One region of the Clostridium cellulovorans 743B genome, then DNA from elsewhere that is predicted to be linked to it. Evidence: riboswitches for the same ligand, from Rfam matches in the RefSeq annotation. Region 1 holds a riboswitch; the other holds the start of a gene.

Region 1 (6,280 bases):
CTTATCTTTAAGTTCTTGCTTTTGCGCTTCTAAATCTGCAAGTAGCTTTTTATCGTGATCAGCAATCTTCTTAGCGCCTTCAATTTTTCCTATTAATTCACCTAAGTTTTTAGAGTCAAATAAAATTTCGATGATATTTTGACCCCCACGCTTGTACAAAGCTTTCATTCTTTCTTCAAAACGCTTTTGGTTTTCATCGACTTCCTGTTGCTTAGCTTTAATATCTTCCTCTGTTTTCTTTATATCCGCTTCTGTATTTCCTATATTTTCAGTTGTTTCTTGTTTTTTAATAACTAGATCAGTAATTTTCTGATCATATTTTTGAATCTCAGTTGTTATTTCCGCAACTTTTTTCTCAGCAGCTTCAACCTTCGCTCTTGCTTCATCAACTTGTGCTTGGCTAGCTTGTACCTCTGCTTCAGTTGGGACAGCATATGTACTAACTGATGGTAATGTTATGCTTATAACTAAACCAACAGCCACTAATAATTGTGCAATGCGCTTATTCATATTCTCGTTCTCCCCTCACTCTTCCGTATAACTTTTTCTCAAACCTTATTTTTTCGTAACTTTAGCTTATTTTATTATAGCAGATTTAAAATTTTATGACAACGGATACATAAGTCTCTAATAGGATTACGCCGGATTATCTTATAATTCTACTTAAATACTCCTTTTTTTTGCTTTATTCTACCCAATTTCCACAACCCCGCTAAAACAAAGGCCTCATCCGCCATATTTAATCTATATCTATTGAATATTTGTAGACATCATTCTTCGCCATACCCCTTGCCTTAGCAACAAGCTTTATAGCCTCTTTTTTACTATGACCTTGCTTCATCTCCATGACAATATGATCCTCTATGGTCATATGTTCCCAAGTAGCTCTTTCTTCCCTATCTATCTCTTCTAAGGTCTTTCCTTCTAAAACTAATACAAATTCCCCTTTTGGAGAATTCTCATTAAAGAATTCATAGGCTTCTTCTACAGTTCCTCTAAAGATACTTTCATATAGCTTAGTTATTTCTCTACATATAGCTATTCTACGGTTTCCTAATCTATCTTTGATATATTGAAGTGTTTGCACTATTCTATATGGAGATTCATAAAAAATTAAAGTATCCTTATAATTCTCTATATCAGCAAATAATGCTTCTCTTTCTTTATTCTCCCTTGGGAAAAATCCTCTAAAGGTAAAGCTTGTTGTATCTAATGCTGAATAAACCAAGGCTGTTATAACCGCTGTAGCTCCTGGAATAACCTCAAAAGGCACATCTTCAGCCACTGCTCTTTCAATCAAGATAGAGCCTGGGTCTGAAATCCCTGGCATTCCTGCATCACTAACCAATGCTATATTCTTACCTTCTTTAACAAGTTCTAATATGTCAGCACTTTTATCCTTCTCATTATACTTATGATAACTAATCAAAGGCTTTTTAATCTCAAAATGATTTAAAAGCTTAAGAGTCACCCTAGTATCCTCTGCTGCAACCATATCGCACTCCTTTAAGGTATCCAATGCTCTTATGGTTATATCTCTTAAATTTCCAATAGGGGTTCCTACTATATATAACTTACCACTCATACTTTAATCCTACCTTAAAAATCTATTATTTCTACTCGAATATTATGATTTTTTTCTTATATAATTTTCACTTATGATTTTATATAACTTTCGCTTATAAACCACCAGTATTACCTACCATATATCTCATCTATTTCTCTAGTGTAGCTTCCATCTTCCTCATGGACATATAAAGGTGTATCCCACTTTAAGAATGCACCACCAAATTTCTGTCCTTCCACTAACACTATATTAGGAGCTTTCCCAACTGAAGGATGAACCATTCTAACTCTCTTTGGTTCTATATTATGTTTTCTCATTAGACAGAATATATCTGCAAGCCTATCTGGTCTATGAACCATGTATAGTCTTCCATTATCCTTTAAAACTGCCTTAGAGGCGATTATAACGTCTTCTAATGTACAAAGGATCTCATGCCTAGCAATAGCATTCTTATCATTAGGATTAATTAACCCCGAGTTTTGGAGCTTATACGGTGGATTAACTGTTACCACATCTACTAACCCTAAGGTTTTTAAAAAAGCTAAGTCCTTTAAGTCCCTACAATGAAAACTTACTCGCTCTTGCAACTTATTATATTCCACAGTCCTATCTGCCATTTCAACGAATTCATCTTGAATCTCAATTCCTACTATAGAATTGCTCTCTGTTTTTCCTGCTAGTATAAAAGGAATTATCCCAGTACCCGTACATAAATCTATAACTCTATGACTTCTTTTAACATTAGCAAAGTTTGCAAGCAATACTGCATCTACACCGAATCTAAATGCGTCCTTCTTCTGTATTACTTGTATATCCTTTAATTGCAAATCATCCAAAGTCTCATCAGCTTTCAAAAAATCCATATTTATTACCTCTCACGTTTCATCTCATCACTTGTATTATTCTAACACAAAGTTTTTTTAATTGCATTAGAGTATAGACAGCAAAAAACCCAGTACTTTCAGAACAATTAATTTCTCAAAATACTAGGCCTTTTATAATTTATGTGCTTTATCTATGCATACTTACTTTTTCTCTTATGAAAAATTCTTTCAATAGGCACTACTGAAATAATAACTATGGATATTATCATTTCTGGAACTAAATAGGTTCCATTATATAATATTGAATATATATATGGATTCATATCTCCCGCGTATTCTGCAAAGAATATAACTCCTGATAAGAAGTGGAATATAAATCGGCCTACAACAGCTGCTACAATTCCTAACTGCTTATTCTTAAAATAACCAGCTATACCTAAAATCATAAACGGCAATATGTAATCAAATAAAACTTGTACAGGATGCAGTATATATGGATCTATAACTAAGTTTACAAGGCCTAAAACCAAACCTGCTATAAAACCAACCTCTGACCCGTAAGCGAAAGCTAATATCAATATAGGAATCATGCTTCCTAAGGTTACACTACCTCCCATAGGTAACTTATAAATCTTAATAAATGAAAGGATTGCAGATAAAGCTACTGCCACCGCTACATATGTAATAACCTTAGAATCAAATTTAACCTTTCTTACCTTAGTAAGTAAAACAATAAGAACAATTATTCCTAATAACGTAATTAAAACCACAGGGGACTTTGCAATTAACTTAAGATTTTCTATAATCTTGCCTGGATCCTCTATGATATCTTGCAACGTCTTTGAGATTTCAAAAAAACCTAAAACATTCAACATCTCCATAACTACTTCCTCCTTTTTATATATAGTTATAAGAGCATTCAAACCCTTACACTAATTTAATTTGTATTTTAAACATAAAAAAACTACGTCCATAGGATAACGTAGCTACTAGGCAAATATAGCTTTCCTACGCTGGTACTAACCAGATCAGGTATAAGGGTTAATGATAAATCATTTCTCAGCCAAAGGCACCCCTAGCGTTAATTTATTATATTATGTTTATTATTATCATTGTATTCCATGGCATCTCTATAGTCAACATATATCACCTTGTAAAAAATTCTATAATTTTCACTCTAATAATCATACTTATTACAAATTTAATATATGGTTTCTAATTATACCCCTGAATTAAATGAACATACCACTTATGGAATTAATCTAGGCTTTTAATTGGAACTTTATATATAAGTCCTAATAATACTTCTACATAAAATCCATATAACCTATAAAAAAGCTGCATTAGCTTCAGTAAGACGTATATGTATTTAATTTAGACAACTTCTTAGATAACTTGAAAACCGATTGTAAATACCTATTCCTATAGGTAAATAAAGTTAAAAATATAGAGCTTGTACAAAAAAAGACCACTAAAAAGTGATCTTTTCATGTAAATATTAGCCTTGAACTGGAGCTCCAACTGGGCAAACATTTGCACAGTTTCCGCAATCGATACAAGAACTATCGTTGATTTCGTATTGTGCATCACCTTGGTTTATAGCACTAACTGGACATTCAGAAGCACATGCTCCACAGCTGATACATGAATCATTAATTACGTATGCCATTATAAAATACACCTCCTTGATAATTGGGTTACTTTCTAACTAATACAAGAACTATTTTAACATAGTTCGAGAATAATTCAACATTTTTTATATCACAATATAACCAGCATTTTCTATACTTTCAATTATTTCATCTATAGATGTGAAGTATTGATCATATACGATATTAACATCCCCAGTACTTTTGGATATCTGACATGCCATAATACCTTCGTTAGAAATTATGGCACTTTTTACAGCATTGATATCCTTTGAGGTATTTAAATTACTAATTTTTAATACTGCCTTCACATTGCTTCCCCCTAGTCAGTCTTAAATAATTCTTTAATAACTTTTACATCGGCGGCATCTTCAACTTCAAGCTTAATATCCTTCTCGTCAACAGTTCCTTCATAAGAGCCTGATATAAGTTTCAATCCTACAATAGGAGCCTCTAAAAGATACCATTCACCTTCTGGTGGTGTTACCTTTATTGTAACCTTCTCTTTAACTATACTGCTTGAAATTATCTCACCTCTACCTTCAGCAGTCTCAACTATAGATCCAACTGTTGGCATTATCCTTCTTGTCTTTTCATATGTTTCTTGCTCATAATTTAAACAACACATAAGTCTTCCACATATTCCTGATATTTTAGATGGATTCAGCGATAAATTCTGCTCCTTTGCCATTTTTATAGATACTGGCGCAAAATCTCCAAGGAAAGTTGTACAACAAAGAGGTCTGCCACAAGGTCCAACCCCTCCAAGCATTTTAGCTTCATCCCTTACTCCAATTTGTCTAAGTTCTATTCTAGTCCTAAAAATCGTAGCAAGATCTTTTACTAATTCTCTAAAGTCAACTCTTCCTTCAGCAGTAAAATAGAATATTATTTTATTATTATCGAAAGTATACTCTACATCTATAAGCTTCATAACTAATTCATGCTTATCTATTTTTTCTAAGCATATACCAAAAGCTTCTTCCTCTGCTTTCTTATTTTCTTCATATTTTATAACGTCCTCTGGTGTAGCCACTCTAACTACTGATTTCAAAGGACTAATTATATCTTCCTCACTAACTTCTCTATGTCCTATTATACAATTTCCAAACTCAAGGCCACGAGCTGTTTCAACTATTACATCATCCCCCTCTTTTATATCAAGATCCCCGGGGGAGAAATAGTAAACTTTTCCTGCCTTTTTAAAGCGGACTCCCACTACTTCAATCATGTTAAACCTCCTGAAATTTCAAAAGCATCATATCAAAGGTCACTGATGGATTAACATTGCTCTGCATATTATCCTTTACGTAACTTATGGTATCAATGATTTTGTTTAACTTGTTATATGAAAAACTATCTGTAATTATTTTTATTTCATCTATCTTATCAATATTAATAATATATTGCTCATCTCCAGTTTCTTTATATATCAAAGCATCTCTAACATATGAAATAAACGAACTTAAAACATCTTGCCAATAATTCTTATACTTCATAAGCTGTTCTTCATACTTTAATAATTCGTAAACCTCTTTCCCTGTTATAGAAATTAGTATTTCCATGGTAATATTGCGTATATTTCTAAAGGCATCGTCAGTAAAATATTTTTCTACACGACCAGGTATACCATCACTAAAGGCAATAAGCGGTTTCATCTCCTCTGCTTTGATATTTTTATAATTCTTACTTAGAAACAGCTTCATCTCTTCATAGGATAATCTTCTCAATCTATGAATTTGACATCTAGATTTTATAGTATCCAAAATCTTTTCTAAGTTCTCGCATAGTAAAAAGATAAATACCCCCTTGGGTGGCTCTTCTATAGTTTTTAGAAAAGCATTTTGTCCTTGAACAGTGATTTTCTCAGCATTATATATAATAATAACCTTTTTATCACCTTCAAAAGGCTTTTTATTGGTCTCTTCTATAAGTACTCTTATATCATCAACACCAATTGAAGCTTTAGAGGTCTTAAATTCAATTATATCTGCATAATTCTGATAAATAGACTTTGATAGAATTTTGATAGCTGCACTTTTTGCCATCAAACTCTTACCACTTCCATCCTCACCAGCGATTATGTGTGCATGAGCAAATGTTTTTGCTTCTAAGTTTTTGACAAACTGTTTTTTTACCTCTTCATTACCAATGATATTGCTAAATTCCATCTCATTCTCCTAATTTCCTGTAAGCATATTGGTTTTATAACCTCTATGCTTACAGAAACTTTTCACAAA
Region 2 (6,280 bases), 680 kb from region 1:
ATTCATAAATTTCACAGACACTCTCTTACAACTATAGTATGCTCAGCTTTTATTTTAATATTGATAGAAACAACTTCCACCTATAAACTCTCTCATTATAGAATTTCTAGGAACTAATTCTACATCAACCTCTTTTATAGGCTTTAAGAACTTAATTAATCTTCTTGCTTCATCGTATTCTGGTTCGCCTTTTTCTATCTTAAGTAATTCTTTTAATGCATATTTCTTTAAAATTCCCATTTCATAAATAATAGTGGAGTTAAACATAGCATCCGCTTCTTCTTGGAATACGAAAATATTCTTCTCTTCTCCCCTTTTAATAGATGGCCATCTTTTTAAAGTTTCCTTTGCCATTGTTCCTCTTGATAGAGAATCTCTTACTATCCTTCTAAGCATTCTTACATCAGTAGTGAAAATTCTATTATGATCATCTATGTTAATCTGAGTTAAAGCACTTATATATATTTTAAATTTATTTTCCTTTGGAATAGACTTTGTTAAAATTTCATTTAACCCATGGATACCTTCCACAATTAAAACACCATTTTCTGGCACTGTTAAAGTAGTACCATCATAATATCTGCTTCCTGTTATGAAATTGAACTTTGGAGGAGTTATAGTTTTTCCATCCATAAGTGCTGTCAAGTCCTTATTAAAGCCTTCAATATCAATAGCATCTATTGCCTCAAAATCATATTCACCATTTTCATCTAAAGGAGTGTCTTCTCTATTAACAAAATAATCATCCAAAGATATTGGCACTGGTTCTAAGCCGTTAACCTTTAATTGAATTCCAAGACGTTTTGCAAAGGTAGTTTTACCTGATGAAGATGGTCCTGCAATTAAAACAAGCTTCACGCCTTCTTTTTCTTTTATCTTATCTGCTATATAAGCTATTTTCTTTTCATGCAATGCTTCTGAAATAAGAATCAAATCTAAGGTATCCTTACCACCAACCTTACTATTTAAGGAAGCTATATCACCAACACCTAAAATATTTCCCCATTGCTCTGTTTCATAAAAAATTTTAAATAGCTTTTTATGATCAACGAAAGTTGCTACCTTACTTGGATCTTTGTCATTTGGAATTATAAGAATAAATCCAGGATCGTATAACTTTAGATCAAAAGTCTTAAGCATCCCTGTTGTTGAAACAAGATCTCCAAAGAAATAATCGTATTGTCCATCAATCTCATGAAGTGTAAGTTCTTCCTTAGTTATATATTCAAGAAGCTTTATCTTATCTTCATAGCCATATCCCTCAAAAATTTCAATAGCACGTTTTTTAGGAACTTTATATTTATTTACTACAATATCTTTATCAATAAGCTCTTGCATTCTCTTCTTTATTTTTAATATGTCTTCTTCATTTAATGGCGTATCTTTTTTTATCTCACCAAATATTCCTTTTCCTAAGCTATGTTCTAGGGTTACCCTAGCTGTTGGGAATATATCATTTATAGCTTTTATAAGCACGAACTGCAATGTTCTAACATAAGCTCTATGACCTTTTATATCTGTATAATTAATTAAAGATATCTCACTATCTTTTTCTATAATGGTTTCTAATGCTACAGTATTACCATTTACAAGAGCTAGCACATCAAAGTCGCCTAATACTCCATTTGCCTTTGCAATTTCTAATACTGATTTTCCTGCCTCGATATCAATAGTTTTTCCGTTTAAGTTAATCTTTATCATGTAAATACACTTCCCTTCGCTTACCGCATTTATTCCAATCTTCTGTCTAATTATTACTGTTACTATTATTATACGTGATTTTGCCTTGAAACTTATCATAATTTTAAAAATATTGAGAAAAATATAAAATATACAAACAATCAAGGAGTTTTTTTATGTATACAACAATAATAAGAACAATTATCACATTTTTTCTCATAATATTTACTATGCGTCTTATGGGGAAACGGCAAATTGGCGAGTTACAACCCTTTGAATTAGTTGTTACCATAATAGTATCAGAACTTGCATCGCTTCCTATAGTTGATTCCAAAATACCACTTTTATACGGTATTATACCCATTATTACCTTAATTCTCCTTGAGGTAATGATTTCCTTTATTCAAATGAAATTTGAAAAGACTCGAATTCTTTTTTCAAGTCATCCAAGCATCTTAATTAAAAATGGTTATATAGATTTTGAAGAAATGAAAAAACAAAAATTTAACATAGATGATCTTTTAGAAGAATTAAGGCTTGAAGGCTACTTTAACATAGAAGATATAGAATTTGCTATATTAGAAACTTGTGGTGAACTTTCTATTATCCCGAAAACTGAACTTACTCCGCCAACAAAAAAGGATATGAACATCCATTGTACCCAAGATACCTTGCCTTTAACCCTGGTGGTCGATGGCAAAATTAGGGAATATAATTTAAAGCTTGCTGAAAAGGACGAAAAGTGGCTTATAAACACCATTCAGAAACAAGGTCATAAAGATATTAAAGACATCATCTTAGCCTTACTAGATTGCCAGGGTGAACTATATATCCAAGGAAAAAATGATTCTAAAAAACAAAATAATAACCAAGAAAAAAGCAATAAGAATAAAGGAAAAAAGCAATAAAATAGAGGTGATTTTTCATGAAAAACTTAATAACCTCCTTAGGATTATTCGCCTTAATGCTTGTAAGTATATATTTTATAAATAATTATCTTCATTATATAAATCTCCATCTCATTGAAGCTACTGATAAAATTGATAAATTAGTTGACGATAATCAGTGGGAAGAAGCTATAAAAGAAACTGATGACCTAATAGAACATTGGCAGAAACACCTAAAGTTTGTAACGTTCTTTGTAAATCATAATGATACTGATGCAATAACTTATGAAATGGTGAAACTTAAAGGATACATGAAAAACTATGTTAAAGAAGAATGTTCTCCGTCCTTAGAATCTATAAAAATGCTGTTTATGAAAGTGATTCACCAAGAAGAACTTTCTTTTCAAGGCATTTTTTAGTTTTGATAGTGACTTTACATATACTTACTTTAGGTTTATAATGTTCTCGTAATAGTAATTAAATAATTTTAGGCTAGGGGTGCCAAAAGGCTGAGAGAGGTTTATCCTCAACTCTTTGAACCTGAAGCGGTTAATACCGCCGGAGGGAAGCTACATGCATATTTTGCATAGGAGTTTACTCATTCCGGGTAAGCTTTTTTGTTTGCCCAGAATGTTCTCGCGGTATATGATTGTATTAGATTCCATTTAAGGAAGTTTTAGTGCAAGTTCTATACCGCTTTTTTATTTAAATTACACTAATCTACTAGGCTTTGCAAACAATAATCAAGTCTTAAATCTATATGTTCCAATAAAAACTCTACACTAATTCTATCCACATTACATGATTTACAATGTATAAACATTGTTGGAACTTATATAACTCAAGTTTGCATTGTTATTATTTATATATATTTATCATAAAAGAAATAAGGAGGTGTTTTTATGAATGTTGTATTAAACGGAAACTCCATAGATGTTGCTTCAAATATTTCAGTATATGAAATTCTTGAAGTCCATAATATAAACCCAGCACAAGTAATTGTAGAATTAAACAAATCTATCGCTCCTAAAGATTCTTGGAATACATTAATCCTAAAAGAAAATGACTCAATTGAAGTGCTTCGTTTTGTTGGTGGCGGCTGATATATTTTCTCATAATAATACCATTAACTTAAACTAGAAACTTTCTATATTGGAAATTTCTACTTTACCATGTATTATTTTTTATTAAAAATAAGAAAAATAATCAAAAAGTACGGGCTATATAGTCCTTGTGTAAATCAAATACACATTAGGTTTGCAAGTAGTACACTAGATTAACATTGGAGGTTTTAATAATGATTGAAGATAAATTAATAATTGGAGGACAAACAGTAAATAGCAGATTATTTTTAGGTACAGGAAAATTCGCTGATGAATCGTTAATTCCAGATGTAATAAAAGTTTCTGGTGCTCATGTTGTTACTGCTGCTCTTCGCCGTATAGATTTTAATAACCCAGATAAAAACATGATAAATTACATTCCAAAAGAATGTATATTAATGCCTAATACCCATGGTGCAAGAAATGCAGAAGAAGCTGTAAGAATAGCTCAGCTTTCAAGAGCAGCTGGTGGTGGAAATTGGGTTAAGATTGAAGTTATTTCTGATAATAAGTACCTTCTACCAGATAATTATGAAACAGCAAAAGCAACAGAAATTCTTGCAAAGGACGGCTTTATAGTTCTTCCTTATATGTGCCCAGATTTATATGCTGCAAGATCAATGAGAGATGCAGGTGCTGCAGCAATAATGCCACTTGGAGCTCCTATTGGTACTAATAAAGGCTTAAAAACTAAAGAGCTAGTAAAAATTCTTATAGAAGAAATAGATCTTCCAATAATAGTTGATGCTGGGATTGGTAAGCCTTCCGAAGCTGCTGAAGCTATGGAACTAGGTGCCTCTGCTGTTTTAGTGAACACTGCAGTAGCAACTGCTAGTAATCCTGTATTAATGGCTAAAGCTTTTGGATTTGCTGTTCAGGCTGGTAGAGCTGCTTACCTATCTAAGCCTGGTATTGTTAGCGATTATGCTGAAGCTTCTACACCACTGACTGGTTTCCTTGACTAAAGAATTCTATATAGAAAATTACTTTGAGATTCTTTAGTTATATAAGCTCCACTTAAGTTTCTACACTATACCTTATATAAAAATGTAGTTTCTTTATTGGAACTTGTATCTCTTAATACAAGAGTTTCAGAAAGAAGGATTATTAATGAGTTTTTATAATAAATATCTTACCTATAAAGATTTTGATTTTGATAGCTTTTTTGAAAAAGTTACTGATAATGATGTAATTCGTTCTATAAATGCAGAATTTCCTACGGAACTTGATTATCTTACACTCTTATCAGCAAAAGCTTCAGCTCACCTAGAAGCAATGGCACAAAAGGCAAACCGTCTTACAACTAGCAACTTTGGTAAAACTATAAATATCTTTACACCTTTATATCTTTCTAATATATGTACAAACCATTGTGTATATTGTGGTTTTAATACTAGCAACCATATACCAAGAAAGAAATTAAGCCTAGAGGAAGTAGAAATTGAAGGTAAAGCTATTAGCGAGGAAGGTTTTGGACATGTAGTAATCCTCACTGGTGATGCTAGAGCAGTTACTCCAGTTTCTTATATCGCAGACTGTGCAAGAGTTTTAAAGAAATATCTTCATTCAATTGCTGTGGAGGTATATTCTCTTACTATAGAAGAATATGAAGAACTTGTTGCTGCTGGTGTTGATAGCTTCACCATGTTCCAAGAAGTCTATAATGAAGATTTATATCCTAAACTACATCCAAAAGGTCCAAAGAGCGATTATCATTTTAGACTTGATGCTCCTGAAAGAGCTTGCAAAGCAAAAATGCATAACGTAAATATTGGAGCATTACTTGGACTTGATTCTTGGCAAAAGGAAAGTTTTTTCACAGGACTACACGGAAAATATCTTCAAGATAATTATCCTGGCACTGATATAGCTATATCACTTCCAAGAATACGCCCACATGCCGGCAACCCCTTTATGCCTAAAGGTGTAGATGATAAGTCTCTTGTTCAAGCTATGACAGCTCTTAGAATTTTTATGCCACGCTGTGGAATCACTATTTCTACAAGAGAGACCCCAAGCTTTAGAGAGAATATAATCGGACTCGGTGTTACAAAGATGTCTGCTGGTTCTATAACAGAAGTTGGTGGTCATGCTGTTAAGGAAGAAGAAAGTGTTCCTCAATTTGAAATAAGCGATGACAGAGGACTTGAAGAATTCTCAAAGGTCATCATTAATCGAGGATATCAACCAATTCTAAAAGACTGGGAAGTGCTGATATAATGAATACATTTGAAAAAGGCGTAAGTTCATACATAAATCAAGAAGCTCTAGAAAAACTTCAAAAATTTAAAATTGGTATCGCTGGTGCTGGTGGTCTTGGCTCTAACGTTGCTTTATGCCTTGTTCGTAGCGGACTAAAGAACTTTAAAATCTATGACTTTGACATAGTTTCTGCTAGCAATCTTAACAGACAGTTTTATTTTATATCACAAATAGGCAAAGAGAAGGTTAATGCATTAAAGGATAATCTTTCAATGATTAATCCAGAACTTAATTTTGAAGCAGTATGCGAAAAAATCACTTCTCATAACGTAGATGATGCTTTTAAAGATTGTGATGTAGTTATCGAAGCCTTTGATAAAAGTGAATTCAAGGCTTTGATATGCGAGA

What was found. A riboswitch is a leader RNA that binds a small molecule or an ion and turns the genes downstream of it on or off. The one in region 1 is predicted to bind thiamine pyrophosphate.
Region 2: it holds a riboswitch for thiamine pyrophosphate, as region 1 does, so the genes downstream of both, thiS (sulfur carrier protein ThiS) here and thiT (energy-coupled thiamine transporter ThiT) in region 1, are expected to answer to the same signal.

The regions. Positions count from the first base shown of each region.
Region 1 covers NC_014393.1:174,318-180,597, reverse strand. The annotation lists gene CLOCEL_RS00705 (C40 family peptidase) at 1-510, opposite strand, end outside; gene rsmI (16S rRNA (cytidine(1402)-2'-O)-methyltransferase) at 740-1,585, opposite strand; gene CLOCEL_RS00695 (tRNA1(Val) (adenine(37)-N6)-methyltransferase) at 1,696-2,430, opposite strand; gene thiT (energy-coupled thiamine transporter ThiT) at 2,583-3,272, opposite strand; TPP riboswitch at 3,380-3,478, opposite strand; gene CLOCEL_RS00685 (DUF362 domain-containing protein) at 3,890-4,060, opposite strand; gene CLOCEL_RS00680 (heavy-metal-associated domain-containing protein) at 4,148-4,351, opposite strand; gene CLOCEL_RS00675 (PSP1 domain-containing protein) at 4,363-5,271, opposite strand; gene CLOCEL_RS00670 (DNA polymerase III subunit delta') at 5,273-6,211, opposite strand.
Region 2 covers NC_014393.1:854,406-860,685, reverse strand. The annotation lists gene CLOCEL_RS03530 (nucleoside kinase) at 55-1,701, opposite strand; gene CLOCEL_RS03525 (DUF421 domain-containing protein) at 1,857-2,588, shown strand; gene CLOCEL_RS03520 (DUF4363 family protein) at 2,606-2,986, shown strand; TPP riboswitch at 3,052-3,151, shown strand; gene thiS (sulfur carrier protein ThiS) at 3,470-3,670, shown strand; gene CLOCEL_RS03510 (thiazole synthase) at 3,865-4,635, shown strand; gene thiH (2-iminoacetate synthase ThiH) at 4,781-5,890, shown strand; gene thiF (sulfur carrier protein ThiS adenylyltransferase ThiF) at 5,890-6,280, shown strand, end outside.